Regions from separate parts of the Streptomyces sp. LMG1-1-1.1 genome, predicted to be linked through region 1. Evidence: predicted binding sites of a transcription regulator. Region 1 holds the regulator's gene; each other region holds the start of a gene.
The links. The regulator HrcA, encoded in region 1, represses chaperone genes, less so after heat shock. The targets are predictions, from matches to a motif close to TTNGCACTCNGNNNNNCNGAGTGCNAA.
Positions count from the first base shown of each region.

Region 2: the regulator HrcA is predicted to act here: its motif matches at 6,534-6,560, upstream of groL (chaperonin GroEL).
Region 3: the regulator HrcA is predicted to act here: its motif matches at 5,964-5,990, upstream of groES (co-chaperone GroES).

Region 1 covers NZ_JBFPNH010000028.1:59,811-69,352, reverse strand. The annotation lists gene lepA (translation elongation factor 4) at 1-489, shown strand, start outside; gene MRBLMG1_RS16670 (AMP-dependent synthetase/ligase) at 687-2,564, shown strand; gene hemW (radical SAM family heme chaperone HemW) at 2,613-3,845, shown strand; gene MRBLMG1_RS16660 (DUF3097 domain-containing protein) at 4,066-4,866, opposite strand; gene MRBLMG1_RS16655 (MBL fold metallo-hydrolase) at 4,877-5,605, opposite strand; gene hrcA (heat-inducible transcriptional repressor HrcA) at 5,753-6,772, shown strand; gene dnaJ (molecular chaperone DnaJ) at 6,773-7,909, shown strand; gene MRBLMG1_RS16640 (nitronate monooxygenase) at 8,044-9,126, shown strand; gene MRBLMG1_RS16635 (16S rRNA (uracil(1498)-N(3))-methyltransferase) at 9,123-9,542, shown strand, end outside.
Region 2 covers NZ_JBFPNH010000045.1:793-10,334, reverse strand. The annotation lists gene MRBLMG1_RS26125 (alpha/beta hydrolase) at 1-356, opposite strand, end outside; gene MRBLMG1_RS26120 (aldo/keto reductase) at 522-1,439, shown strand; gene MRBLMG1_RS26115 (KamA family radical SAM protein) at 1,498-2,781, opposite strand; gene MRBLMG1_RS26110 (class I SAM-dependent methyltransferase) at 3,336-4,073, shown strand; gene MRBLMG1_RS26105 (SRPBCC domain-containing protein) at 4,122-4,592, opposite strand; gene groL (chaperonin GroEL) at 4,739-6,367, opposite strand; gene MRBLMG1_RS26095 (cold-shock protein) at 6,745-6,948, opposite strand; gene MRBLMG1_RS26090 (MoaD/ThiS family protein) at 7,344-7,622, opposite strand; gene thrC (threonine synthase) at 7,663-8,973, opposite strand; SAM riboswitch class I at 8,967-9,164, opposite strand; gene MRBLMG1_RS26080 (glucosyl-3-phosphoglycerate synthase) at 9,313-9,542, shown strand, end outside.
Region 3 covers NZ_JBFPNH010000065.1:295,794-305,335, reverse strand. The annotation lists gene MRBLMG1_RS32625 (ABC transporter substrate-binding protein) at 1-68, shown strand, start outside; gene MRBLMG1_RS32620 (carbohydrate ABC transporter permease) at 73-1,029, shown strand; gene MRBLMG1_RS32615 (carbohydrate ABC transporter permease) at 1,026-1,877, shown strand; gene MRBLMG1_RS32610 (hydroxyacid dehydrogenase) at 1,896-2,915, shown strand; gene MRBLMG1_RS32605 (ester cyclase) at 3,002-3,700, shown strand; gene groL (chaperonin GroEL) at 3,788-5,416, opposite strand; gene groES (co-chaperone GroES) at 5,556-5,864, opposite strand; gene MRBLMG1_RS32590 (hypothetical protein) at 6,011-6,364, opposite strand; gene MRBLMG1_RS32585 (polysaccharide deacetylase family protein) at 6,361-7,284, opposite strand; gene MRBLMG1_RS32580 (class I SAM-dependent methyltransferase) at 7,415-8,605, shown strand; gene MRBLMG1_RS32575 (hypothetical protein) at 8,544-9,212, opposite strand; gene MRBLMG1_RS32570 (RNA polymerase sigma factor) at 9,360-9,542, opposite strand, start outside.

The sequences.
Region 1 (9,542 bases):
ATCCGCTACACCCTGCCCCTCGCGGAGATCGTCTTCGACTTCTTCGACCAGCTGAAGTCCAAGACGCGCGGTTACGCCTCGCTGGACTACGAGCCCACCGGCGAGCAGGCGTCCAGCCTGGTCAAGGTGGACATCCTGCTGCACGGCGACAAGGTGGACGCGTTCTCCGCCGTCACCCACAAGGACGCCGCGTACGCCTACGGTGTGCGGCTCGTCGCCAAGCTGCGCGAGCTGATCCCGCGGCAGGCCTTCGAGGTGCCGATCCAGGCCGCGATCGGCTCCCGGGTGATCGCCCGCGAGACCATCCGCGCCATCCGGAAGGACGTCCTCGCCAAGTGCTACGGCGGTGACATCTCCCGTAAGCGGAAGCTGCTGGAGAAGCAGAAGGAAGGCAAGAAGCGCATGAAGATGGTCGGCTCGGTGGAGGTGCCGCAGGAGGCCTTCATCGCCGTCCTGTCGAGCGACGAGTCGTCCGGCAAGAAGAAGTAGCAAGGGCGCCGCACATAGCTGTCCTGTGCAACCAACGGGTCCACGCGCCGGGTGCGCGTGGGCCCGTTCGTTATGAAGCGACGCCCTGTAGCCCCTTACGCGCCGGTCCTCGGCCGCTTACTCTGATCCCGGCTCGAAGGTTACTCGCCAGTTAGTTACGAACCACCAGAAGGCACCGCCGCCGCCCGGAGGACGTCGTGAGCGACACACAGACCCAGATCGAGAACCGGCCGCCCTCCGTGGCGTCCCTCTTCCTTACGCGCGTCGAGCGGACTCCGGATGCGGAGGCGTACCGCTATCCGGTGCCCGCCGCGTCGGGCGCCGGCCCGGACGCGTGGAAGTCGCTCAGCTGGGGGCAGGCCGCCGAGCGGGTCTTCGCGATCGCCGCCGGTCTCGTCGACCTCGGCGTGCAGGCCGAGGAGCGGGTCGCCCTCGCGTCCTCCACCCGGGTCGAGTGGATCCTCTCGGACCTCGGCGTGATGTGCGCGGGCGCCGCGACCACCACGATCTACCCGCAGACCAACGCCGAGGAGTCGGCGTTCATCCTCTCGGACTCCGAGTCGAAGGTCCTCATCGCCGAGGACGCGGCCCAGCTGGCCAAGGCGGTCGAGCGCCGCGCCGAGCTGCCGAACCTCCACCACGTGGTCGTCGTCGACGCCACCGGCGTGGAGAGCGACGGCGAGTTCGTGCTGTCCCTCGCCGAGCTGGAGGCGCGCGGCAAGGCCTATCTGGAGAAGCACCCCGAGGCGGTCAAGGAGCGGGTCGGCGCGATCGCCTCCACCCAGCTCGCCACGCTCATCTACACCTCGGGCACCACCGGCCGCCCCAAGGGCGTCCGCCTCCCGCACGACAACTGGTCGTACATGGCCAAGGCCATCGCCGCGACCGGCCTCGTCACCCAGGACGACGTCCAGTACCTGTGGCTGCCGCTCGCCCACGTCTTCGGCAAGGTCCTCACCTCGGGCCAGATCGAGGTCGGGCACGTCACCGCCGTCGACGGCCGCGTCGACAAGATCATCGAGAACCTGCCGGTGGTCCAGCCGACCTACATGGCGGCCGTCCCCCGCATCTTCGAGAAGGTCTACAACGGGGTCGCCGCCAAGGCCCGCGCCGGCGGCGGCGCCAAGTACAAGATCTTCCAGTGGGCGGCCGGCGTCGCCCGCGAGTACGCCAAGGCCACCCAGGACAACTTCCGCCGCACCGGCACCGCCTCCGCGCCCTTCGGCCTCACGGCGAAGCACAAGGTCGCCGACGCGCTCGTCTACGGCAAGATCCGCGAGGCCTTCGGCGGCAACCTGCGCGCCTGCGTCTCCGGCTCCGCCGCGCTCGCCCCCGAGATCGGCTACTTCTTCGCCGGCGCCGGCATCCACGTCCTGGAGGGGTACGGCCTCACCGAGTCCTCCGCCGCCTCCTTCGTCAACCCCGGCGAGGCCTACCGCACCGGCACCGTCGGCAAGCCGCTCCCCGGCACCGAGGTCCGCATCGCCGACGACGGCGAGATCCTGCTGCGCGGCCCCGGCATCATGGAGGGCTACCACGGCCTGCCCGAGAAGACGGCCGAGGTCCTGGAGTCCGACGGCTGGTTCCACACCGGCGACATCGGCGAGCTGTCCGCCGACGGCTACCTCCGCATCACCGACCGCAAGAAGGACCTGATCAAGACGTCCGGCGGCAAGTACATCGCGCCGGCCGAGGTCGAGGGCCAGTTCAAGGCCGTCTGCCCGTTCGTCTCGAACATCCTCGTCCACGGCGCCGACCGGAACTTCTGCACCGCCCTGATCGCCCTCGACGAGCCCGCCATCCTCGGCTGGGCCGCCGAGCACGACCTCGCGGGCAAGCCGTACGCCGAGGTCGTCGCCGACGCGCGCACCCAGAAGCTGATCCAGGGCTACGTCGACCGCCTCAACGAGGGCCTCCAGCGCTGGCAGACGATCAAGAAGTTCCGGCTCCTGCCGCGCGACCTCGACATCGAGCACGGCGAGCTCACCCCGTCGCTCAAGCTGAAGCGGCCGGTCGTCGAGCGCGAGTACAAGGACCTCATCGAGGAGATGTACGCGGGCTCCCGCGAGTCCTGATCTCCGCCGCACGACGGCCACCCCGGGCAGTACGGGACAATGGGGCTCATGCCTTCCGTACTGCCCGATGGTGAACCCGTGCCCGACGACGGGGCGCTGCCCCCGCACGCCCTCGAAGGGGCGGGGGAGCGGCCGCTCGGGTTCTACCTGCACGTGCCGTACTGCGCCACGCGGTGCGGCTACTGCGACTTCAACACGTACACGGCGAGCGAGCTGCGCGGTACGGGCGGGGTGCTGGCCTCCCGGGACAACTACGCCGAGCAGGTCGCCGAGGAGATCCGGCTCGCCCGGAAGGTCCTCGGCGACGACCCGAGGCCGGTGCGGACCGTCTTCGTCGGCGGCGGCACGCCGACGCTGCTCGCCGCCGGGGACCTCGTACGGATGCTGGGGGCGATCCGCGACGAGTTCGGGCTCGCGGACGACGCCGAGGTGACGACGGAGGCCAATCCGGAGTCCGTGAACCCGGCGTACCTGGCTGAGCTCCGGGAGGGCGGCTTCAACCGGATCTCCTTCGGCATGCAGAGCGCCAAGCAGCACGTCCTGAAGATCCTCGACCGTACGCACACCCCCGGGCGCCCCGAGGCGTGCGTCGCCGAGGCGCGGGCGGCCGGCTTCGAGCACGTCAACCTCGACCTGATCTACGGCACGCCCGGCGAGACCGACGACGACTGGCGGGCCTCCCTCGACGCGGCGATCGGCGCGGGCCCCGACCACGTCAGCGCCTACGCCCTGATCGTCGAGGAGGGTACGCAGCTCGCCCGGCGCATCCGGCGCGGCGAGGTGCCCATGACCGACGACGACGTGCACGCCGACCGCTACCTGATCGCCGACGAGGCCTTCGAGGCGGCGGGCTTCTCCTGGTACGAGGTGTCCAACTGGGCCACCTCCGAGGCCGGCCGCTGCCTCCACAACGAGCTCTACTGGCGCGGCGCCGACTGGTGGGGCGCGGGCCCCGGCGCCCACTCCCACGTGGGCGGCGTCCGGTGGTGGAACGTCAAGCACCCCGGCGCCTACGCTGCCGCGCTGGCCGCCGGCACGTCGCCGGGCGCCGGACGCGAGCTCCTCTCCGAGGAGGACCGCCGGGTGGAGCGCATCCTCCTCGAGCTGCGGCTCAGGGACGGCGTCGACCTGTCCCTGCTCAAGCCCGCCGGGCTCGCCTCGGCCGGCAAGGCTCTCGCCGACGGGCTCCTCGACCCCGCGCCGTACGAGGCGGGCCGTGCCGTGCTGACCCTGCGGGGTCGGCTGCTCGCGGACGCGGTGGTGCGGGACCTGGTGGACTGACGTACCCCTTGGGGGCCTCGCCCCCACCCCTCACGGCAGTGCGGGGCCCTGGTCGTGCGGTGTGCGGCGCGTCGTGGGTGCGGGTTCGGGGGCGGGTTCGGGCGCGGGGGCGGAGGCGCCGCCGAGGGCGCCGTCCCGTGTGCCCACCCGTCCCGCCCTGCGGGACGATTGCCCACACGGGGGGGGGTGGGGCGGGCGGGACGATTGCCCCCACGCGGGGCTACGGGGCGGTGACGAAGTCGATCAGTTCTTCGACGCGGCCGAGCAGGGAGGGTTCGAGGTCCTTGTAGGAAGTGACCTTGGAGAGGATGTGCTGCCAGGCGGCGCCGGTGTGGTCGGGCCAGCCGAGGGCGCGGCAGACGCCGGTCTTCCAGTCCTGGCCGCGGGGGACGTGGGGCCAGGCGGGGATGCCGAGGGAGGAGGGCTTCACCGCTTCCCAGACGTCGATGTAGGGGTGGCCGACGACCAGGACGTCGGGGGACGTCACCTGGGCGGCGATCTTCGACTCCTTCGAACCCGGGACCAGGTGGTCCACGAGGACGCCGAGCCGGGCGTCGGGGGCCGGGGCGAAGTCCGCGACGATGGACGGGAGGTCGTCGACGCCCTCCAGGTACTCGACGACGACGCCCTCGACGCGCAGGTCGTCACCCCAGACCCGCTCCACCAGCTCGGCGTCGTGGCGGCCCTCGACGTAGATCCGGCCGGCGCGGGCCACGCGTGCCCGGGCGCCCGGCACGGCCACCGAGCCGGAGGCGGTGCGGGTGGGGCGGGCCGGGGCGGCGGAGGGGCGGACCAGGGTCACCACGCGGCCTTCCAGGAGGAAGCCCCGCGGGTCGAGCGGGAACACCCGGTGCTTGCCGAAGCGGTCCTCCAGGGTCACCGTGCCCGCCTCGCAGCGGATGACCGCCCCGCAGAAGCCCGTCGTGACCTCCTCGACGACGAGGTCGCGGTCGGCGGGCACCTCGGGCACGGGCGCCGAGCGCTTCCAAGGGGGCGTCAGATCCGGGTTGTAGCTGCGCATTCGGGCGACGTTATGCGACGGAGAAGCGCCTCGCCAGTTCCTCCCGCTGGAGTCGTACGAACGTGGCGTCGACCACCGCACCGTGCCCCGGCACGTACAGGGCGTCCTCGCCGCCGAGGTCCAGCAGTCGGTCGAGCGCGTCCGGCCAGCGGGCCGGGATCGCGTCCGGGCCCGCCTGCGGCTCGCCGGACTCCTCGACCAGGTCGCCGCAGAACACCACCTCGCGCGCGCCCGGCACGCAGAGTGCGAGGTCGTGGCCGGAGTGGCCGGGGCCCACGTTCGCGAGGAGGACCTGCCGGCCGCCCAGGTCGAGGGTCCACTCGCCGGAGACGACGTGCCGCGGGGCCACCAGGACGTCCGCGGCCTCCGCTGCGGCCGCCGCGTCCAGGCCGTGCCGTACCGCGTCGGTGCGCAGCTCCTCCCGCTCCCGCGCCCGGCCGAGGAGGTCGTCGGCACCCACCGCGCCGAAGACCTCGGCGCCCGCGAAGGCGGCGGTGCCGAAGACGTGGTCGAAGTGGGGGTGGCTGAGTGCGATGTGCGTCACCTTGCGGCCGGCTGTGAGTGCCGTCACCTGGGCCCGCAGTTCGGCGCCCTCGGCGAGGGAGGATCCCGTGTCGTACAGGAGCACCGCCCGTTCCCCCAGTACCAGTCCGGCCGTGGCGTCCCATCGGGGCAGTCGTCGCCGGCCCACCCCGTCCGCGAGGCGTTCCCATCCGTGCGCTTCCCAATCCACGTCCATGGGGCGACGCTAGCCGGTGGGGGCGCCGCCTCCTTGCCAGGAGCGATGCCGGCCGCCGTACACTGACCGGGGACCGCTGGCACTCGGACCAGGTGAGTGCCAAAAGCGGAGCAACCGGAACGACGTCGACAGCTGGAGGTGCGCACGATGCTCAGCGAACGCAGACTCGAGGTGCTGCGCGCCATCGTCCAGGACTACGTCGGGACGGAGGAGCCCGTCGGCTCCAAGGCGCTCACCGAGCGGCACAAGCTCGGCGTCTCGCCGGCCACGGTGCGCAACGACATGGCGGTCCTCGAGGACGAGGGCTACATCGCGCAGCCCCACACCAGCGCGGGCCGCATCCCGACCGACAAGGGCTACCGGCTCTTCGTCGACCGGCTGGCCGGCGTCAAGCCGCTGTCGACGCCCGAGCGGCGCGCCATCCACAACTTCCTCGACGGCGCGGTGGACCTGGACGACGTCGTCGGCCGCACGGTCCGGCTGCTCGCCCAGCTGACCCGTCAGGTCGCCGTCGTCCAGTACCCCTCGCTGACCCGTTCGACCGTCCGGCACGTGGAGCTGCTCTCGCTGGCCCCGGCCCGCCTGATGCTGGTGCTCATCACGGACACCGGACGGGTCGAGCAGCGGGTCATCGACTGCCCGGTGCCCTTCGGCGAGGCCTCGCTGGCCGACCTGCGGGCCCGGCTCAACAGCCGGGTCGTCGGCCGCCGGTTCGCCGACGTGCCGCAGCTGGTGCAGGACCTTCCCGATTCCTTCGAGGAGCTCGAGGACCGCGCCACGGTCTCCACCGTGCTCGCGACCCTCCTGGAGACGCTCGTGGAGGAGCACGAGGAGCGGTTGATGATCGGCGGCACCGCCAATCTGACCCGCTTCGGACCCGACTTTCCCCTGATGATCAGGCCCGTCCTGGAAGCTCTGGAGGAGCAGGTCGTGCTCCTCAAGCTGCTCGGCGAGGCCAAGGAATCGGGCATGACCGTACGCATCGGGCACGAGAACGCCCACGAGGGGCTGAGCTCCACGTCCGTGGTCTCGGTCGGCTACGGTTCGGGCGGCGAGGCAGTCGCCAAACTCGGCGTGGTCGGACCGACCCGCATGGACTACCCCGGAACGATGGGAGCGGTACGCGCAGTGGCACGTTACGTCGGACAGATCCTGGCGGAGTCGTAAGTGGCCACGGACTACTACGCCGTACTCGGCGTGCGCCGCGACGCGTCCCAGGACGAGATCAAGAAGGCGTTCCGGAGGCTCGCCCGCGAGCTGCACCCGGACGTCAATCCCGATCCGAAGACGCAGGAACGCTTCAAGGAGATCAACGCCGCCTACGAGGTCCTGTCGGACCCGCAGAAGAAGCAGGTCTACGACCTCGGCGGCGACCCGCTCTCGGCCTCCGGCGGAGGCGGCGCGGGCGGCTTCGGTGCCGGTGGCTTCGGCAACTTCTCCGACATCATGGACGCCTTCTTCGGCACGGCCTCGCAGCGCGGCCCGCGCTCGCGGACCCGCCGCGGCCAGGACGCCATGATCCGCCTGGAGATCGACCTCAACGAGGCGGCCTTCGGCACCACCAAGGACATCCAGGTCGACACGGCGGTCGTCTGCACGACCTGCTCGGGCGAGGGCGCCGCTCCCGGCACCTCCGCGCAGACCTGTGACATGTGCCGTGGCCGCGGCGAGGTCTCCCAGGTCACCCGGTCCTTCCTGGGCCAGGTCATGACCTCCCGGCCCTGCCCGCAGTGCCAGGGCTTCGGCACCGTCGTCCCGACGCCGTGCCCGGAGTGCGCGGGCGACGGCCGGGTCCGGTCCCGCCGGACCCTCACGGTCAAGATCCCGGCCGGTGTCGACAACGGCACCCGCATCCAGCTCGCGGGCGAGGGCGAGGTCGGCCCCGGCGGCGGCCCGGCCGGCGACCTGTACGTCGAGATCCACGAGACCCCGCACGAGACGTTCCAGCGGCGCGGCGACGACCTGCACTGCACGGTCACCCTGCCGATGACGGCGGCCGCGCTCGGCACCAAGGTGCAGCTGCAGACCCTCGACGGCCTGGAGGAGATCGACGTCCGGCCGGGCACGCAGTCCGGCCAGTCGATCCCGCTGCACGGCCGTGGTGTGACGCACCTGCGCGGCAACGGCCGGGGTGACCTCATCGTGCACGTCGAGGTCCAGACGCCGGGCAAGCTCGACGCGGAGCAGGAGCGGCTGCTGCGCGAGCTCGCCAAGCTGCGCGGCGAGGAGCGGCCGACCGGCCAGTTCCAGCCGGGCCAGCAGGGCTTGTTCTCGCGCCTGAAGGACGCCTTCAACGGGCGGTAGGACCGAGCTGTACGGAGGGAGGGGCGGCACCCGCGGATCGCGGGTGCCGCCCCTCCCTCCGCTTGCGGAGCGGGTGCTTCCATGACCTGACGTACGGATTCGGCCGGGAAGCAGGGGCATGGCACGATGCCCATATGTCCACCACCGCACTGAACGATCTCTCTCGGTTTCCGATCGTGCAGGCCCCCATGGCGGGTGGAGCCTCCTGTCCCGAGCTCGTCGGAGCCGTCTGCGAGGCCGGGGCGCTCGGCTTCCTGGCCGGCGGGTACAAGACGGCCGGAGGCCTGTACCAGGAGATCAAGCAGGTACGCCGACTCACCTCGAGTCCCTTCGGCGTCAACCTCTTCATGCCGCAGGACGGGCGGCCCGCCGACCCCGCCGCGGTGGAGGTCTACCGCCACCAGCTCGCGGGCGAGGCCACCTGGTACGAGACCCCGCTCGGCGAGGCCGACGACAGCCGTGACGACGCCTACGACGCCAAGCTGGCGATCCTCCGCGAGGACCCGGTCCGGGTCGTCTCCTTCACGTTCGGCTGCCCGGAGCCCGAGGTCCTCGCCTCGTTCGCCCGGATCGGCACGTTCACGATCGTCACCGTCACCTCCGCCGACGAGGCCGTCGCCGCCGAGCGGGCGGGCGCCGACGCCGTGTGCGTCCAGGGCGTCGAGGCCGGCGGGCACCAGGGCACGTACCGCGACGACCCGGCCGACGAGGGCGTGCCGGGCACCGGGCTGCTCGCCCTCGTCACCCAGGTCCGCGAGCGCGTCGGACTGCCGATCGTCGCCGCCGGCGGGATCATGCGCGGCGCGCAGATCGCCGCCGTCCTCGCCGCCGGTGCCGACGCCGCACAGCTCGGCACCGCCTTCCTCGGCTGCCCCGAGTCGGGCGCCCACCCGCTGCACAAGGGGGCCCTGACCGACCCGCTGTTCACCAGGACCGCCCTCACCCGGGCCTTCTCCGGGCGTCCGGCGCGGGGACTGGTCAACCGCTTCATGCGCGAGCACGGGCCGTACGCCCCCGCCGCCTACCCGGAGATCCACCACCTCACCGCCCCGATCCGCAAGGCGGCCGCCACCGCCGGCGACGCCCAGGGCATGGCCCTGTGGGCCGGGCAGGGCCACCGGCTCGCCCGGGCGCTCCCCGCCGGGGAGCTGGTCGAGGTGCTGGCCGCCGAACTCGACACCGCCCTCTCCGAGATCGCCCACAGGAGCGCCTCATGACCGCACCCGTCTTCGTCGTCGACGTCCTCCCCGACACCCGGCGCTTCGTCCTGGACGGGCCCGAGGGCCGGCACGCCGTCTCCGTGAAGCGGCTGAACCCGGGCGAGAGCGTCGTCCTGACCGACGGCCGGGGCCGCTGGGCCGATTGCGTGGTGGTCGCCGCGGAGGGCAAGGACCGGCTGACCGTGGAGTTCTCGTCCGTGTCCGAGGATCCCGAGGAGGAGCCGCGCATCACGGTCGTCCAGGCGCTCCCCAAGGGCGACCGGGGCGAACTCGCCGTCGAGACCATGACGGAGACCGGCGTGGACGCGATCGTGCCGTGGGCCGCGTCCCGCTGCATCACCCAGTGGAAGGGCGACCGCGGCCTCAAGGCCCTCGCCAAGTGGCGTTCCACCGCCCGCGAGGCGGGCAAGCAG
Region 2 (9,542 bases), on a different contig from region 1:
CCGTTCAGCTCCCCGGCCAGGGCCGCGCCCTTCTGGCCGAGCCGCTGGACCCCGGAGCTGCCCGGGCCGCCGGGGATGACCATCAGCGTGCCGCGCCGGGCCTCGGGGCGGTCGCCGCGCAGCCGGGAGACGGCGAGCTGGATCTGCTCCCCGTCGGGTCGGGCGTAGTCCAGGGGTACGGAGAGCATCGCGCACTGCTGTCCGGGCAGCGGCTTCACCGCCGGGGCGCAGCCACCCCAGTCGAGCCCCGTCGCCGCGGCGGCGGGAGTGATCCCGCCCCCGGCGAGGGCGGCACCGGCCACGGCGGTGGCGGAGAGGGCGAGCATCAGGGCCTTGCGTCCACGGTTCGTCGTCATGCGCACAGCCTCTCGTTCCGCGCCGACGGCTCCCATCCGGCAGACAGGCGGGTCGCGGGTGGGGCCAACCCCCCTACGGCCGCCCCCACTTCGGAAACCCCGGTGCACCGGCCCGGCCTCTTCCGCACAATGATCGTCTCCCTCGAACCACAAGGTGGATCCCCCATGGAACCCGCAGCACACGCAACCGCCTCCGGAACCTGGCTCCTCGGCGGCGACCTGCCCGTCCACCGGCTCGGCTTCGGCGCCATGCGGTTGCCGCAGCACGGCGCGGCGCTCGTCGAGAACGCCGTACCGATGGATCGCGACCGGGCGATATCCGTGCTCCGCAAGGCAGTCGACCTCGGCGTGAACCACATCGACACGGCGGCCTTCTACTTCTCGCCGCTCCGCTCCGCGAACGAGCTGATCAACAGCGCCCTCGGCGGCCCCTACCCCGACGACCTCGTCATCGCGACCAAGGTCGGCCCCGCGCGCGACCTCTCCGGCGCCTGGAGCGAGCACGCCCGCACGCCCGCCGCGCTGCGCGCACAGGTCGAGGAGAACCTGCGCCAGCTCGGCCGGGACCGGCTCGACGTCGTCAACCTCCGCGTCCTCGGCACCGATTCGATCGCCGAACGCTTCGGGGCCCTCGCCGACCTGCGCCAGGCGGGCCTCATCCGCCACCTCGGCCTCTCCAACGTCACGCCCGACCAGCTCGCCGAGGCACGGACCATCGCCCCGGTCGTCTGCGTCCAGAACATGTACGGGATCGGGGTCCGCCCCGAGTACGAGGAGTTCGTGCGGCACTGCGGCGAGCAGGGCATCGCGTTCGTCCCCTTCTACGCGATCGCCGCCGCCGCCCGCGAGACGGGAGTCACCGCCACCGAGCACGACGAGGTCCTCGCCGTCGCCGAGGGCCACGGCGCGAGCCCCGCCCAGGTCCGCATCGCCTGGACCCTCCACCAGGGCCCCCACCTCCTCGCCATCCCCGGCACCGGCGACCCCGCCCACCTCGCCGCCAACGTCGCCGCCGGCTCCCTGCGCCTCACCCCCGAGGACCTGACCCGCCTGGACCGCGCCCACCGGGCCGCCGCCGCGTAGTCACCCGCCTCCGCCCCCGCCCCCGCCGGCCCGAGGCGATCCGGCACCCCGGGGGGCCTCACCCCACCACGCCTTCGAGCGTCAGCGGCTTCCCCGGGATCAGGGCACGGTCCCGGGGCCCGTACGGGATGAGCTCGTCCCACCACTGGGCCGCCGGGTCGAGGCGGGCGTGGGCGAGGGTCCCGACCAGGGACGGGTCGCGGGCCTGGAGGGCGCGCAGGGCGAACGCGGGACCGTCGGGAAGGTGGGCGATGCCGTCGAGGACGAGCTTGCCGAGCTCGGTGGACATGACCGGGCCGCGCGCGGTCCGCGCGAGGCCCGAGACCCGGCGGATCGCGTCGGCGTGCACGTCCAGGGCGCGGGCGAGCGGCAGCCCGAAGTAGCGGCGCGGGCCCGTGTCGCGCTCCACGAACATGTAGTAGGGCACGAGCCCCAGTTCGACCTGCTCCTGCCACATGCGGGCCCACACCGCGGCGTCGTCGTTGACGTGCCGGACGACGGGGGCCTGGGTCCGCAGGACCGCGCCGGTGGCGCGGAGCCGGCGCAGGGCGCGGCGGGCCGGCTCGGGGTGGAGCTCCCGCGGGTGGGAGACGTGCAGCATCAGGGCGAGGTGCCGGCCGGAGGCGACGACGCGCTCGAAGAGGCGGAGCAGGTCGTCGGCGTCGGGCGCGGTGAGGAAGCGCTCGGGCTGGAACGCCACCGCCTTGGTGCCGATGCGGACGGTACGGACCTGGGGCAGGTCGAGAAGCGGTGCGACGTACGTGTCGAGCAGTTCGGTCCGCATGACCAGCGGGTCGCCGCCGGTCAGCAGGACGTCGGTGACCTCCGGGTGCCGCGCCAGATGCCCGGTCATCACCTCGGGCCCGCCCACCGCCTGCCGGCGCGCCGACTCCCCGGTGAACTGCGGCCAGCGGAAGCAGTACGCGCAGTAGCCGTGACAGGTCTGCCCCTGGCGCGGGAAGACCAGCAGCGTCTCGGGGTACTTGTGCTGGAGCCCCCACCCGTCCTCCGGCACGTTCAGGTGCACCTGCCCCCCGGGGTGCGGGTTGAGGCGCTCCCTGAGGCCGTCCACGACCAGCCGCAGCCGAACCCTGTCCCCGCTCCGCAGCGCCGCCTCGACGGCGGCGAAGTCGGCGGGCGCCAGCATGTCCCGGTGCGGCATGACCAGCCGGTACAGCGGATCGTCGGGGGCCCGCGCCCAGTCGACGAGCTCGTCGGCCACATGCGTGCTGACCTTGAACGGCAGGACCCGGCCGACGACTTCGGCATCGTGACCGAGTGCCGCCTGCCCCGTCCGCTCGGCGATCAGCCCCGCCAGCCGCCGCCCGGTGAACGAACTCACCTGTCGCCCACCCTCACCACGTCCGCCATCCCCACGGCTCCTCCCCTCCCCGGGTGCCGGTCCGTCACACCCGGGACGATGATGGGGACCCCGACCGGGGCCGCCAATACCGCTAGCGGGGCCCGGAGTCGAGGACAACCCGGCAGTCCGGCCAATCCCCTCCGTCACCTACCGGACAGAGCCGGACAGCACCGGACAGCACCACACGTCCCGGACGACCCTTCCGGCCGGTTACGACCGCATTCACACCGGGGTGCTTTCGGCCGGGGCGCGACGGCGGGGCGGCCGGCAGATTGACGCCTTTCCTCCCTGCCGCCGCGGAGGGGACACCGCGGGAAAACACTTGGATCAGAGACCCGCGCCCGGCCCTGAACAGCCCCTCCACGGGCCTGGAGGCGCCCTGCGAGGGGCGGGACGGCGGGGGCGTGAGGGGCGGGCCCACCCGTGGCGCCGCACACCCTCCACGACCCGCACAGCACCCCCGCACACCACCTCTGACCTGGGCTTTTACCCCTCCTCCCACTATTCTTGAGGGACTCGGAGGGGAGATCCACATGGACCGGAACATCCGCACGATCGACGACGTCATGACCCTGCTCGACGGCCTGTTCGCACCCGAAGCGGACCGGTGGACGGAGGCGGGCGCGGACTGGTGGGACGGGTTCTACGCGGACCGGGAGAAGCCGGTGCCGTTCTTCGTCGGGAAGCCGGACGAGAGCCTGGTGTCGTACGTGGGGCGGGGCCTGGTGCCGGGCGGCGGAAGGGCCCTCGACCTCGGGTGCGGTCCGGGCAGGAACACGCTGTACCTGGCGTCACTGGGGTACGAGGTGGACGCGGTCGACCTGTCCGCGGGGGCGATCGGATGGGCCGGGGAGAGGGCGCGGGAGGCGGGTGTCGAGAAGGACGTCCGGTTCGTGTGCGGAGACGCCTTCGCGGCCGGCCTGGAAGGCCCGTACGACCTCGTGTACGACTCCGGTTGCTTCCACCACCTGCCGCCGCACCGCCGCGTCGGCTACCTCGCGCTCCTGGACCGGGTCCTGGCACCGGGCGGGCACTTCGCCCTGACGGCGTTCGCGGCCGGCGAGGGCGGGATGGGCTCGGAGCTGCCGGACGCCGACTTCTACCGGCGCGGGAAGCTGGAGGGCGGCCTCGCCTACTCGGACGACTCGCTGCGCGCGATCTTCGCCGGCCTGACGGAGGTCGAGCTACGGCGGATGCGCGACGAGCCCGCGGAGTCCCCCGCGTTCGGCGAGTCCTTCCTCTGGACGGGCCTGTTCCGACGCCCCGAGTAGTCCCCGCGCCCCTGTCCGGCCTGGTGCCCTGCCCGAGGGGCCCGGCCCTCACATCGACGTCAGGTAGTCCGCGAGGCGGTCGTACTGCTCGCGGACGCCGGCTTCCATGCCCGCGGCCAGCGCCTGGTCCCTGATGTCGTTCGAGGGCCAGAAGGACGTGCTGGTCAGGGCCGTGCCGCCGTCGGGCGTCGCGTCGAAGGCGAGGTTCACGCGGACCGGATCGGCGTCCGGCATCTGCTCGAACACCTCCGTGTAGTCGAGCCGCTCGACGGGGACGACGTCCTCGTACGTGCCGGAGAAGACGATCTCCTGCCCGTCCGGCGCGGTCTGTCCCCAACGCCAGGCGCCGCCGGGCCGTAGGTCGATGTCGACGACCGTCGTCGTCAGGACGGCCGCCCCGTACCACTCCCGCACGTGCTCGGGGACCGTCCAGGCCTCCCAGACCCGGGCCGGCGGCGCGTCGAAGGTGCGCGTGATGACCAGCTCGCGATCGGCCGGCGTCGTCAGCAGGGTGACCATGGTCGCGGCCCCTTCCGTGCGGCCCCCGCGGCGGCCCTCCGCCGTGACCGCCTCTTCCAGCATCCGCCGAACGCCCGAGGGCGGCACCCCCTGGTGGGAGTGCCGCCCTCGGTCGCGTTCAGCGATGAACCACCGATCCCGGAGGATCAGAAGTCCATGTCACCGCCCGGCATGCCGCCGCCGGCCGGCGCGGACGCCTTCTCCGGCTTGTCGGCGATGACGGCCTCGGTGGTGAGGAACAGCGCGGCGATCGACGCGGCGTTCTGCAGCGCGGAGCGCGTGACCTTCGCCGGGTCGATGATGCCCTCGGCGATGAGGTCGACGTACTCGTTGGTCGCGGCGTTCAGGCCGTGGCCGACGGGCAGGTTGCGAACCTTCTCCGCGACGACGCCACCCTCGAGGCCGGCGTTGACGGCGATCTGCTTCAGCGGAGCCTCGAGGGCCAGCTTCACGATGTTCGCACCCGTGGCCTCGTCACCCGCGAGGGACGCCTCGAGCTTCTCGAAGACGCTGGACGCCTGCAGCAGGGCGACGCCACCGCCGGCGACGATGCCCTCCTCGACGGCCGCCTTCGCGTTGCGAACGGCGTCCTCGATGCGGTGCTTGCGCTCCTTGAGCTCGACCTCGGTCGCGGCACCGGCCTTGATGACCGCAACACCGCCGGCGAGCTTCGCCAGGCGCTCCTGCAGCTTCTCGCGGTCGTAGTCCGAGTCGGAGTTCTCGATCTCGGCGCGGATCTGGTTCACGCGACCGGCGACCTGCTCGCTGTCACCGGCACCGTCGACGATGGTGGTCTCGTCCTTGGTGATGACGACCTTGCGGGCGCGGCCCAGCAGGTCGAGGCCCGCGTTCTCCAGCTTGAGGCCGACCTCCTCGGAGATGACCGTGCCGCCGGTGAGGATGGCGATGTCGTTCAGCATGGCCTTGCGACGGTCGCCGAAGCCCGGGGCCTTGACCGCGACGGACTTGAAGGTGCCGCGGATCTTGTTGACGACCAGGGTCGACAGGGCCTCGCCCTCGACGTCCTCGGCGATGATCAGCAGCGGCTTGCCCGACTGCATGACCTTCTCCAGGAGCGGGAGCAGGTCCTTCACGGAGGAGATCTTGGAGTTGACGATCAGGAGGTAGGGGTCGTCGAGCGACGCCTCCATGCGCTCCATGTCGGTGGCGAAGTACGCCGAGATGTAGCCCTTGTCGAAGCGCATGCCCTCGGTGAGTTCCAGCTCCAGACCGAAGGTCTGGGACTCCTCGACGGTGATGACGCCTTCCTTGCCGACCTTGTCCATCGCCTCGGCGATGAGCTCGCCGATCTGGGTGTCGGCGGCGGAGATGGAGGCCGTGGAAGCGATCTGCTCCTTGGTCTCGACATCCTTCGCCTGCTCGAGCAGGGCGCCGGAGACGGCCTCGACGGCCTTCTCGATACCGCGCTTGAGGGCCATCGGGTTGGCACCGGCGGCCACGTTGCGCAGACCCTCGCGGACGAGCGCCTGGGCGAGGACGGTGGCGGTGGTCGTACCGTCGCCGGCGACGTCGTCCGTCTTCTTGGCGACTTCCTTGACCAGCTCGGCGCCGATCTTCTCGTACGGGTCCTCGAGCTCGATCTCCTTGGCGATGGAGACACCATCGTTGGTGATCGTGGGGGCGCCCCACTTCTTCTCGAGGACGACGTTGCGACCCTTGGGGCCGAGGGTGACCTTGACGGCGTCAGCGAGCTGGTTCATGCCGCGCTCGAGACCGCGCCGGGCCTCCTCGTCGAACGCGATGATCTTGGCCATGTGAAGTGGTCCTCCCGGACATGGGGTGGATAACGCTCCAGGACCGCGCCGATGCCCGCGACGGACGGCCTGCGCACCCGACGGTTCCTTGCCCCGTCCGGCCGCGGGCCTCATCTGCCCGATCCTCGTAGTAGCACTCTCACCTGCCGAGTGCTAACGCCAATGATTAGCACTCGGCATAGGAGAGTGCAAGCCGTTCCGAAGGAACGTCGATGAGGGGCGGGCGGTCGGGTGACGGGAGGGCGCAAGCGACTCTCGGCGATCGGGACGTGGAAGGAGGGGCGCGCGGGGGCGTGCGGGAACGCGTGAGGGGTCCGCATCCCCTCAGGGATGCGGACCCCTCGACGGCGTTGCGTCGGTGGCCGATCGCGCCGCGCTCAGACGGCGAGCTTGACCATGTCCGCCTGCGGACCCTTCTGGCCCTGCGAGATCTCGAACTCGACTCGCTGTCCCTCTTCGAGGCTGCGGTAGCCATCCATCTGGATCGCGCTGTAGTGGACGAAAACATCCGCACCACCGTCGACCGCGATGAAGCCGTAGCCCTTCTCCGCGTTGAACCACTTGACGGTGCCCTGAGCCATGCCTAACTCCCCTATTACTGGCCCTTGCGCGGGACCGCACTTCGCGGACCCGGGTCAGACCCTGCGCCGGAACGCGTCGACCGCCGCTGAATGTATCTGCCCAACTGCCCTCTGCAACAGGTCATTCGAGCGAGAATTCTCGGCGCGACGGAAAGGGGAATTGGGGAGAATCCCCTGGATGCCGGGGCAAGTCGGGCCCGGCAAAAGGCGCAGAACGTACACAACGCGCAGGCACTTTGGCTGCTTCTTGTCGCACGGAGACGCTTTCTCATATGCGTCCGGCATGAGCAGCGGAGGGGACTTCCCCAACTCTACCCCGCTCAACCATGCAGAATTGCCCCTTCCGCTTATAGGCGCGGAAGGGGCAATTCAAGAAAGACGGGACGCGGAACGGCTCAGCAGCCGCCGGCCACCGCGGGGATGATCGAGACGCCGGCACCGGCCGGGGTGGCGGTCTCCAGGCCCTGCTCGAAGCGCACGTCGTCGTCGTTCACGTAGACGTTGACGAAGCGGCGCAGCTTGCCCTGGTCGTCCAGGACGCGGGCGGCGATGCCGGTGTGGTTCTTGTCCAGGTCGGCGATGACCTCGGCGAGGGTCGCGCCCTCGGCCTGGACCTCGGACTGCCCGCCCGTGTAGGTGCGGAGGATGGTGGGGATGCGGACGTTCACGGCCATGTCTTCGTAACCTTTCGGAGGACCGGGAAAGCGGGCGGACTCAGATCGCCAGGCCGGCGTCGCGGAAGGCGTCCAGGCTCGGGCGGATGGTGACGGTCGCCTGAGAGGTGTCGGCCACCGCGTCCAGGGTCTTGAGTCCGTCACCCGTGTTGAGGACGACGGTGGTCAGGTCCGGGTCGATGAGACCCGCCTCCACCAGCTTCTTCGTGACGCCGACGGTCACGCCGCCCGCGGTCTCGGCGAAGATTCCCTCGGTCTGCGCGAGCAGCTTGATCGCGTCCACGACCTGCTCGTCGTTCACGTCCTCCACGGCACCGCCGGTGCGGCGCGCGATGTCGAGGACGTACGGGCCGTCGGCCGGGTTGCCGATGGCGAGCGACTTGGCGATCGTGTTCGGCTTCTGCGGGCGGACGACGTCGTGGCCGGCCTTGAAGGCGACGGAGACCGGGGAGCAGCCCTCGGCCTGGGCGCCGAAGATCTTGTACGGCTTGTCCTCGACGAGGCCCAGCTTGATGAGCTCCTGCAGACCCTTGTCGATCTTCGTGAGCTGGGAGCCGGAGGCGATCGGGATGACGAGCTGGTCGGGGATGACCCAGCCGAGCTGCTCGCAGATCTCGTACGCCAGCGTCTTGGAGCCCTCGCCGTAGTACGGGCGGAGGTTGACGTTCACGAAGCCCCAGCCCTCGCCGAGCGGGTCGCCGATGAGCTCCGAGCAGAAGCGGTTGACGTCGTCGTAGTTGCCCTCGATGGCGACCAGGTCACCGCCGTAGACACCGGCCATGACGACCTTGCCCTGCTCCAGGTCGTGCGGGATGAAGACGCAGGAGCGGAAGCCGGCGCGGGCGGCGGCGGCGCCGACGGCGCCGGCCAGGTTGCCGGTGGACGAGCAGGACAGGGTGGTGAAGCCGAAGGCGCGGGCGGCTTCGAGGGCCTGGGCGACGACCCGGTCCTTGAAGGAGTGGGTCGGGTTGCCGGAGTCGTCCTTGACGAACAGCTTGCCGGGGGCGACGCCGATCTCGCGGGCGAGGTTGTCGGCCTGGACGAGCTTGGTCCAGCCGGGGTTCAGGTTCGGCTTCTCGGCGACGTCCGCGGGGACGGGCAGCAGCGGGGCGTAGCGCCAGATGTTGGCCGGGCCGGCCTCGATCCGCTTGCGCAGCGCCTCGGGGTCACCGGTGGGCAGGTCGTACGCGACTTCGAGAGGTCCGAAACAGAGTTCACAGGCGAAGATCGGACCGAGCGGGAAGATTTCACCGCATTCGCGACAGGAAAGCCCGGACGCGGGACCGAGGTCGACGGTGGTGGCAGAGGCGACAGTCTGTGCAGCCATGGAGGCGAGGCCCTTTCTCCTCATCTTTCCCATGACGAATTTTTCGCCATGAGACGGATTTGGCACCTTCCCTAGCCGGGGACCTCGCGCAAACAAACTACGTCCGTCAGGACACCACTAGGGGTGGTGGCCGGGAGACGGGTGGGCGAGACAAACCGACTGGAGGGTTGCCGGGGCTTCAACGGGCCGTTTCCCTCTGCCCCTCTGGATGAGCGGTATTCGATTGTGAAGCGCGATGGACTTCGTTCCTGCGCTCCCACGCGGTCGGCACCCCGACGTGCATCGGGGATCCGCGTTGTTCAAGACTGTAACCGAAGGCCCGGATGCTTGGACGGGCCGTCCGTAACGCGAGATGGAGATCACGTGCTGGAAGAGGTGGAGCGCTGGCTGGACCGCCGGTCCTGGTCCGTGGCGGACCGGCCGCTGGAGCGCATCCTCGCCGCCAAGCGCAACACGAAGGTCAGCGTCGTGCTGCCCGCGCTGAACGAGGAGGCCACGGTCGGGGACATCGTCGCCGTGATCCGCCGCGAGCTGATGTCGGAGGCGGTGCCGCTCGTCGACGAGCTGGTGGTGATCGACTCGGGCTCCACGGA
Region 3 (9,542 bases), on a different contig from region 1:
CCGTCAAGGCCGGCCACGACGCCACCGTCGCCGAACTCACCAAGCGCGGCCTGAAGGTCGAGGGCTGACCGCATGAAGGCCCGAACCCGCGCCGCGGCGATCCTGCTGACCCCGTTCTTCCTCCTGTTCACCGCGGTGATGGTGGTGCCGATCGGCTACGCGGTCTGGCTCAGCCTCTTCACCGAGAAGCAGTCCGGACTGGGCTTCGGCGGCACCGAGACCGTCTTCACCGGCCTCGACAACTACACCGCGGCGCTGGGTGACCGGGCCTTCCGCGAGGGCTTCGGCGTCCTGCTCGGATACTGCCTGCTCTACATCCCGCTGCTGCTCGCCGGAGCCCTCGGCCTCGCCCTCCTGCTCGACTCGGCACTCGCCCGCGCCCGCCGCTTCTTCCAGCTCGCGCTGTTCCTGCCGCACGCCGTCCCCGGCATCATCGCCGCCCTGATCTGGGTCTACCTCTACACGCCCCAGCTCAGCCCGGTCGTCCAGGCGATGGACGCCGGAGGCGTCGGCTTCGACTTCTTCTCCCCCGAAGGCACCCTGCCCTCCGTCGTCAACATCGCCCTGTGGGAGTGGCTCGGCTACAACATGGTCATCTTCTACGCGGCCCTCCAGGCCATCGACCGCTCCGTCCTCGAAGCGGCCACCGTCGACGGGGCCGGCGCCTGGCGGATCGCCTTCGCCATCAAGATCCCGCTCGTCAAGGCCTCCCTCGCCATGGTCGGCCTCTTCACGATCATCGGCTCCCTCCAGCTCTTCACCGAACCGCTGATCCTCAACAAGGGCACCGGATCCGCCGTCACCTCCACCTGGACGCCCAACATGTACGCGTACACCGCGGCCTTCGACCGCAACGACTACGGGCTCGCCGCCGCGGCCTCCGTACTCCTCGCCCTGACGGCCGCCCTGCTCTCCTTCGCGGTCACCCGCCTCACCGGCCGGCGCAAGGCGGGCACGGCACGCGCGGCGAGCACGGCACACACCGCGCGACGCAAGGCGGGCACGGCACGGAAGGAGCAGACGGCATGAGTAACCGCTCCCCCCACCGCTGGCTGTCCAAGACGGCCGTCAACGGCTCCCTCCTCCTCGCCGTCGTCTACATGCTCTTCCCCCTCGTGTGGCTGCTCACCGCCGCCACCAAGGACGCCGGCGGCCTCCTCGCCGGCAACGCCTTCTCCTTCGAGGGCTTCGACCTCGGCGGCAACCTCAGCCGGCTCGCCGCCTACAACGACGGCGTCTACTTCCGCTGGTACGCCAACAGCCTGCTCTACGCCGGCCTCGGCGCCCTCGCCTGCTCCCTCGTCAGCGTCGCCGCCGGATACGCCTTCCACGTCTACGACTTCCGGGGCAAGGAGAAGCTCTTCGGCCTCGTCCTCCTCGGCGTGCTCGTCCCCACCACCGCGCTCGCCCTGCCGATGTACCTCCTCGCCAGCGAGATCGGCGTCGTCAACACCTACTGGGCCGTCCTGATCCCCGTCCTCGTCAACCCGTTCGGCGTCTACCTCTCCCGGGTCTTCTGCGCCGGCTACATCCCCGACGAGGCCCTCGAAGCCGCCCGCATCGACGGCGCCGGCGAACTGCGCGTCTTCTGGTCCATCGGACTGCGCATGGTCATGCCCGGCTTCGTGACCGTCTTCCTCTTCCAGTTCACCGCCGTCTGGAACAACTTCTTCCTCCCCCTGGTGATGCTGTCCGACCAGAAGCTCTACCCGCTGAGCCTCGGCCTGTACGCGTGGAACAGCAACGCCCACGCCGAACCCGACTTCTACCCCCTCGTCGTCACCGGGTCCCTCCTCGCCGTCGTCCCGCTCGTCGTCGCCTTCGTCTCCCTCCAGCGCCACTGGAAGGCCGGCCTCACCGCCGGCAGCGTCAAGTGAGGAAGGCCGGTACCCACGATGCACCCCGCCACTGACAGCCGCCCCACCCTCCTCCTCGCGATGGGCCCCGGCATCGCCGACCGGCTGCTCACCGGCGCCCACCGCGACCGACTCGCCGCCCTCACCCGCACCGACCCGCACCTCGTCGCCCACGACCTCGCCGCCCCCGGCCCCCGCGTCGCCGCCGCCCTCGCCGAGGCCGAACTCCTCCTCACCTGCTGGGGAGCCACCCCCCTCACCGCCGACGTCCTCGACCGCGCCCCCCGGCTCAAAGCCGTCGTCCACGCCGCCGGCTCCGTCAAGCACCACATCACCGACGCCTGCTGGGACCGCGGCCTCCGCGTCACCTCCGCCGCCGCCGCCAACGCCCTCCCCGTCGCCGAATACGCCCTCGCCGCGATCCTCTTCGCCGGAAAGGGCGTCCTCCGCTCCGCCCAGCGCTACGCCCGGCACCGCACCGACGACTCCTGGCTCACCGAGTCCGCCCCCTGGGGCAACTACCACCGCACCATCGGCATCATCGGCGCCTCCCGCATCGGCCGACGCGTCATCGAACTCCTCCGCCCCTTCGACTGCGAAGTCCTCCTCTACGACCCGTACGTGACGACCGCGCCCCCCGGCACCGAACTCGTCGGCCTCGACGACCTCTGCGCCCGCAGCACCGTCATCTCCGTCCACGCGCCCCAACTGCCGTCCACGTACCGCATGATCGGCCCCGCGCAACTCGCCGCGATGCCGGACGGCACCACCCTGATCAACACCGCCCGCGGCTCCCTCGTCGACGAGACCGCCCTCCTCCCCCACCTCGTCTCGGGCCGCCTCCACGCGGTCCTCGACGTGACCGACCCCGAACTCCCCTCGCCCGACTCCCCGCTCTGGACCCTCCCCAACGTCCTCCTCACCCCCCACGTCGCCGGCTCCCTCGGCAACGAACTCCACCGCATGACGGACGAGGCCCTCGCGGAGATCACCCGCTACACCATCGGCGAACCGTTCGCCGACGAGGTCCACGCCGCCGACCTGACCCGCTCGGCCTGACCCGCCGCGACGCCCAGCATGCTGCCAGGGCATCCCGGCGCGCCGGACCTAGACTGAAAGGGTTCCCAGCGCGGTCGGGAGGCGTCATGACTTTCGTACAGATCATCGACTGCAAGACCAGCCGGGTCGACGACCTGAACCGGCTCATGGATGAGTGGGTGGAGCAGACCAAGGGCAAGCGGACCGCGACCCACAACATCGTGGGGAAGGACAGGTCGGACGCTTCGCACGTCGTGGAGATCGTCGAGTTCCCGTCGTACGACGTGGCGATGCGGAATTCGCAGCTGCCGGAGACGGACCGGATCTTCCGGGAGATGGTCGCGCTCTGTGACGAGATGCCGACGTTCACGGACCTGGACGTGGTGCGGGACGAGGCGTTGTACAAGAACAACGCGCGGCGGCTGATGGAGATGCTGGCGACCGAGCAGGAGCTGGCGCTGCTGGACGAGGTGCTGGCGGAGGGCTATCACGACCACGATCCGATGAACGACCAGGACGTGATCGGGATGGACGCGGTGCGGCGCGAGGTCGAGTCGTGGCGGGGCGGTTTCGACTTCGCTTTCGCCATCGACGACCAGATCGCGGAGGGCGACCGGGTGTGCACGCGGTGGACGTGGAAGGGGACCCACACCGGTGACTTCATGGGCATTCAGCCCAGCGGGATGGAGGTCTCGATGACGGGGACGGTCATCCACCGGTTCCGGGACGACGGGAAGATCGTCGAGGGGTGGTGGCAGTACGACAGGCTCGGGCTGATGGAGAGGCTCGGCGCCGTGGAGGGCTAGCCGCTCCCCCGAAAGATCACCGAGGCAACACCGAGGCCCGGTGCTCCCGCGACGGGAGCACCGGGCCTCGGCGGTCGGTCAGGTGCCTCAGTGGGAGTGACCGTGGCCGTGGCCGTGGCCCGCGTCCGCCGGCTCCTCTTCCTTCTTCTCCACCACGAGGGTCTCGGTGGTGAGGAGGAGGGAGGCGATGGAGGCGGCGTTCTCCAGGGCGGAGCGCGTCACCTTGACCGGGTCGATGACGCCGGCCTTGACCAGGTCGCCGTACTCGCCGGTGGCGGCGTTGAAGCCCTGGCCCTTGTCGAGTTCCGCCACCTTGGAGGTGATGACGTAGCCCTCGAGGCCGGCGTTCTCGGCGATCCAGCGCAGCGGCTCGACGGCGGCGCGGCGGACGACCGCGACACCGGTGGCCTCGTCGCCGGTCTTGTCGAGGTTGCCCTCGAGGACCTTGACGGCGTGGACCAGAGCGGAGCCACCACCGGAGACGATGCCCTCCTCGACCGCGGCGCGGGTCGCGGAGATGGCGTCCTCCAGACGGTGCTTCTTCTCCTTCAGCTCCACCTCGGTGGCGGCGCCGACCTGGATCACGCACACGCCGCCGGCCAGCTTCGCGAGGCGCTCCTGGAGCTTCTCGCGGTCCCAGTCGGAGTCCGTGGACTCGATCTCGGCCTTGATCTGGTTGACGCGGCCCGCGACGTCCTCGGAGTTGCCGCCACCGTCGACGATGGTGGTGGAGTCCTTGGTGATGGTCACGCGGCGGGCGGTGCCCAGCACGTCCAGACCGGCCTGGTCGAGCTTGAGGCCGACCTCCTCGGCGATGACGGTGGCACCGGTGAGGGTGGCCATGTCGCCGAGCATCGCCTTGCGGCGGTCGCCGAAGCCGGGGGCCTTGACGGCCACGGCGTTGAAGGTGCCACGGATCTTGTTGACGACCAGGGTCGACAGGGCCTCGCCCTCGACGTCCTCGGCGATGATCAGCAGCGGCTTGCTGGCGCCGGCCTGGATGACCTTCTCCAGGATGGGCAGCAGGTCCTGGATCGAGGAGATCTTGCCCTGGTTGATCAGGATGTACGGGTCGTCGAGGACGGCCTCCATACGCTCCTGGTCGGTCACCATGTACGGGGACAGGTAGCCCTTGTCGAAGGCCATGCCCTCGGTGAAGTCGAGCTCCAGGCCGAAGGTGTTGGACTCCTCGACGGTGATGACACCGTCCTTGCCGACCTTGTCCATGGCCTCGGCGATGAGCTCGCCGACCTGCTGGTCCTGCGCGGAGAGCGCGGCGACGGCGGCGATGTCGGACTTGTCCTCGATCGGGCGCGCGGTGGCGAGCAGCTCCTCGGAGACGGCCTTGACGGCGGCGTCGATGCCCTTCTTCAGGGCGGCCGGGGAGGCGCCGGCGGCGACGTTGCGCAGACCCTCGCGGACCAGGGCCTGGGCGAGCACGGTGGCGGTGGTGGTGCCGTCACCCGCGATGTCGTTGGTCTTGGTCGCCACCTCCTTCACCAGCTGGGCGCCGAGGTTCTCGTACGGGTCGTCGAGCTCGACCTCGCGGGCGATCGTGACACCGTCGTTGGTGATGGTGGGGGCGCCGAACTTCTTGTCGATGACGACGTTGCGGCCCTTGGGGCCGATCGTCACCTTGACCGTGTCGGCAAGCTTGTTGACGCCGCGCTCAAGGGCGCGACGGGCGTCCTCGTCGAACTTCAGGATCTTCGCCATGGGAGCGGTTCAGCCCTCTCGGATTCTGGTGGAACGAACTGCGCCCCGGGGCGCCTGGAAGGGGCCTCGGGGCGCAGCTCAGAGCATCTGCTTCAGTGCTCGGTACTTCGGTACTTCGGTACTTCGGTACTTCGGTGAATTACTTCTCGACGATCGCGAGCACGTCGCGAGCCGAGAGGACGAGGTACTCCTCGCCGTTGTACTTCACCTCGGTGCCGCCGTACTTGCTGTACAGCACGACATCGCCGGTCTTGACGTCGAGCGGCAGACGCTCGCCGTTCTCGAAGCGACCCGGGCCAACGGCAAGGACGACGCCCTCCTGGGGCTTCTCCTTGGCGGTGTCCGGAATGACCAGGCCAGAGGCGGTGGTCTGCTCGGCGTCGAGCGGCTGGACCACAATGCGGTCCTCGAGCGGCTTGATGGCAACCTTGGAGCTGGTGGTCGTCACGATCCGACCTCCCCCTTCGGAGATCTCACGGGGCTAACTGTCTGAGGTGGCGACCAGGTGGATCCGTCGTCGCGGGTGCCGGACCTGCCCGTCGCTGTGTTGGCACTCTCCAGTGGGGAGTGCCAGAAGCGAGACTATGACCGCGATTAGCACTCGGTCAAGCGGAGTGCCAATTCATCGCTCCGTGGCGTGACGGGGAGGGGTTCGGTCCGGGCCGCGACCCGGACCGCGGCCGGGTCCTTCGCCGCGTCCCCGGCCCGGTCCTCGGCCACGTCCCCGGCCCGCACCCTCGCCGCGTCCCCGGCCCACTCCCCGCAGCCCTTCGCGTCCTCCGCCGTCCCCCGCGCTTCCCGTGCCGGCGACGGATGGGGGCTCACCCGTTCCGCCGCCTTGCGCCCCAGCCGTTCGATCGGGTCGACCGAGGAGGCGCAGGCGGGGAGGGCGAGGAGGGCGCCGGTGACGGCCAGAGCGGCGGTCAGGCGCCGCGCCCGGGTTCTCACACGTAGTCCTCTAGCTTCGCGACGGCGTAGCCCTTCGCCGTGATCACGTTCATCACCCTGCGGATCATGTCCGGCATGGAGCCCTTCCAGTCCTCCCTGCCCCGGAAATGGGTGAGCACGATGTCGCCGGGGTGCAGGTCCCGGTCCCACTCGCGCCATTCCATGTGGTCGGGGAAGGCCTCGGAGGCCCACAGCGGGACCGCCTTGACGCCGCAGGACTTGGCGGCGCGCAGGGTGTCCTCGTTGTAGTTGCCGTACGGCGGGCGGAAGAGCGGGGGCCGCTTGCCGAACCGCTTCTCGATGACGTCCTGCATGCCGCAGATCTCGCGCTCCTGCTGCTTGTACGAGAGTCCGGGCAGGTAGCGGTGGTTGAGGGTGTGGTTGTGGAGGGAGATCCCGGACTTCTGCGACGTCTGCATCCGGGCGAAGTAGCCGTAGTCGTCCTTGACGACGTAGTCGCTGAGGAAGGCGCTGTAGGGGACGCGGAGGTCGTTCATCATCCGCAGCAGGTCGGGGTCCTTCTCGGCACCGTCGTCGATGGTGAGGAAGACGACCTTCTGCTTGGTCGGCACGGTGGTGAAGACGGGAGGGAGGCCCGTGCCGTCGGTCTCGAAGCCCTTGCGGGTGGTGATCTTCGGTTTGACGGCGGGCGGGGCGGGCGCTTCGAGCGGCGGGCGGGCGAGGCCCCACTTCCTGGCGGCGAGGACGCGGGCGGCGCGCTCCTGGCGGACGCGGTCGAGGTAGGCGTTGAGCGCGCCGGACGCGCCGCCGCCGGCCTGGGCCTGCCGGCCGGCGGCGGGGGCCGGCGGGGTGTCGTCCGGTGCGGCGGCGCCGGAGCAGGCCGTGGCGAGGGCGGCGAGGGCGGCGACGAGGAGGGCGGCCCCGAGGGTCCGACGGGAAGGGGGCGCGCCGATCACCATAGATTCTTCCTTTTGTCGTACGAGTTGCATGGCGCCGCATCCTGTCAGCGCGGGGGCGACATTCCGGGCCGCGACACCACCGCACCGCCCCACCGTCCCCCGGCCGGCCCACAGCGGCGCAGGGCCCACAATGGGACGGGTGACCGACCTCGCCTCCTTCGCCCCCCTGCTCGGCCCCGAGGGTCAGACGCTCCTCACCGCCCTGCGCGACTACGACCCCGCCCGGGAACTGGCGGTCGCCTCCCGGCTGCGCCGCGACCACCCCGCCGAGCTCGTCACGGCGGCGCTCGGCCAGGCGCGACTGCGGCAGCGGGCGGTGGCGAAGTTCGGCGCCGAGGACGCGTACCGGATGTACTTCACGCCCCACGGCGTCGAGCAGTCGACCCGCGCCTCGGTCGGCACCTACCGGGCCGGCCGCATGAGGGAGCTCGGCGTCCGCAGCGTCGCCGACCTCTGCTCCGGGATCGGCGGCGACGCCATCGCCCTCGCCCGCGCCGGGATCTCCGTCCTCGCCGTCGACCGCGACCCGCTGACCGCCGAGGTGGCCCGCGCCAACGCCGAGGCGCTCGGCCTCGCGGAGCTGATCGAGGTCCGCTGCGCCGACGTGACCGAGATCGACACCAGCCCGTACGACGCGGTGTTCGTCGACCCGGCGCGGCGCGGCGGCCGGGGCAGGATCTTCGACCCGGAGGCGTACTCCCCGCCGCTGTCCTGGGCCGTCGAGGCGGCCCGCAAGGCCCCGCGCGCCGCCCTGAAGGTGGCGCCGGGCATCCCGCACGAGGCCGTCCCCGAGGACGCCGAGGCCGAATGGATCTCGGACGGCGGGGACGTGAAGGAGGCCGTGCTGTGGTTCGGCACGGAGCCGGGCGCCCGCCGCGCCACCCTGCTGCCCTCCGGCGCCGGGCTCACCGGCCGGGGGCTGCCCGACCCGGCGGTCCGGCCGGTCGGCCGCTACCTGTACGAGCCGGACGGCGCCGTCATCCGCGCGCACCTCGTCGCCGAGGTCGCGGAGGAGCTGGACGGGGGCCTGATCGACGAGACGATCGCCTACGTCACGGCGGACGCGCTCTCCCCCACCCCGTACGCCGCCGCCTACGAGATCACCGACGAACTGCCCTTCAACCTCAAGAAGTTGAAGGCTCTGCTGCGGGAGCGCGAGGTCGGCACCCTGACCGTGAAGAAGCGCGGCTCGGCGGTCGAACCCGAGGAGATCCGGCGCAAGGTGAAGCCGAAGGGCCCCAACTCCGCGACGGTGCTGCTCACTCGGGTCGCGGGAGCCCCGACGATGCTGATCGGCCGGCCGGCCGGCGGGGGCCGGTGAGCCGCACCGCGAAGCGGTAGTGGCCGACGGCCTTCGCCAGGCCGGTGAGCCCCGTGACCCAGAGGATCAGCGCGGCGCCCATGCCGTACGCGACGAGGCCGTAGCCGCCGTCCTCCCAACGGGCGCCCGCGGGCACGGCGAAGCCCAGCCAGAGGCCGACCCCGCACATCGCGAAGGACAGCAGCAGCCAGCAGGCGGAGAGGGCCGGGGCGCGCAGCCGGGCGTCCGTCGGACCGTGCCGGTCGAGCGCCGCCCACCGGGTCAGGAGCTCCCGGACGGTCCGGTCGCGCCGCAGGCTCCGCACGGTCAGCCACCCGGCGGGGATGAGGATGCCGACGCCCAGGGCCGTCGCGAAGACCCCGGTCAGCACCGTGAGCGGGTCGCGCATCGGCCCGCCGAGCGACGTCAGCAGCACCCCGACCAGGCCCCAGCCCAACTGGAGGAGCGCGCACCACACCAGGAACATCACCAGCCGTCCCGGGCCGAGCAGCCGCCGCCCCAACTCGTCGAGCGCCAGCGCCCGGTCGGCGATCCGCGCCTCCCGGTCGGGCCAGCTCTGGAGCTCGGCGGGCGGGGGCGGCGGAGGCAGCGGCATACGCGGGGACATGCCGAGCACCCTAAGCGTCACGGTCCCGACCCGACGACGGGCCTCCCACCTCCGAGCCCCTCCGACCGCCCGAAGCCCCCGCGTCCGACTCCCCCGAGCCCCCTGGCCCCAGCCCCCGGAGCCCTGGACATCCGGCTCCCCTGGCCCCTAGCCCTCCGGATCCCCCGCGCTCCGCTCCCCCGCGTCCCCGTCCCCCAACTCCCCCGCCCGCGCCCTCAGCAGCCCCCGCTCGCTCTCGTTCCTGGTGAGGGCCGCGGCCCGCTCGAACTCGGCGCGGGCCTCCGCGGTCCGGCCGAGGCGGGCCAGCAGGTCGCCGCGGACGCTGGGGAG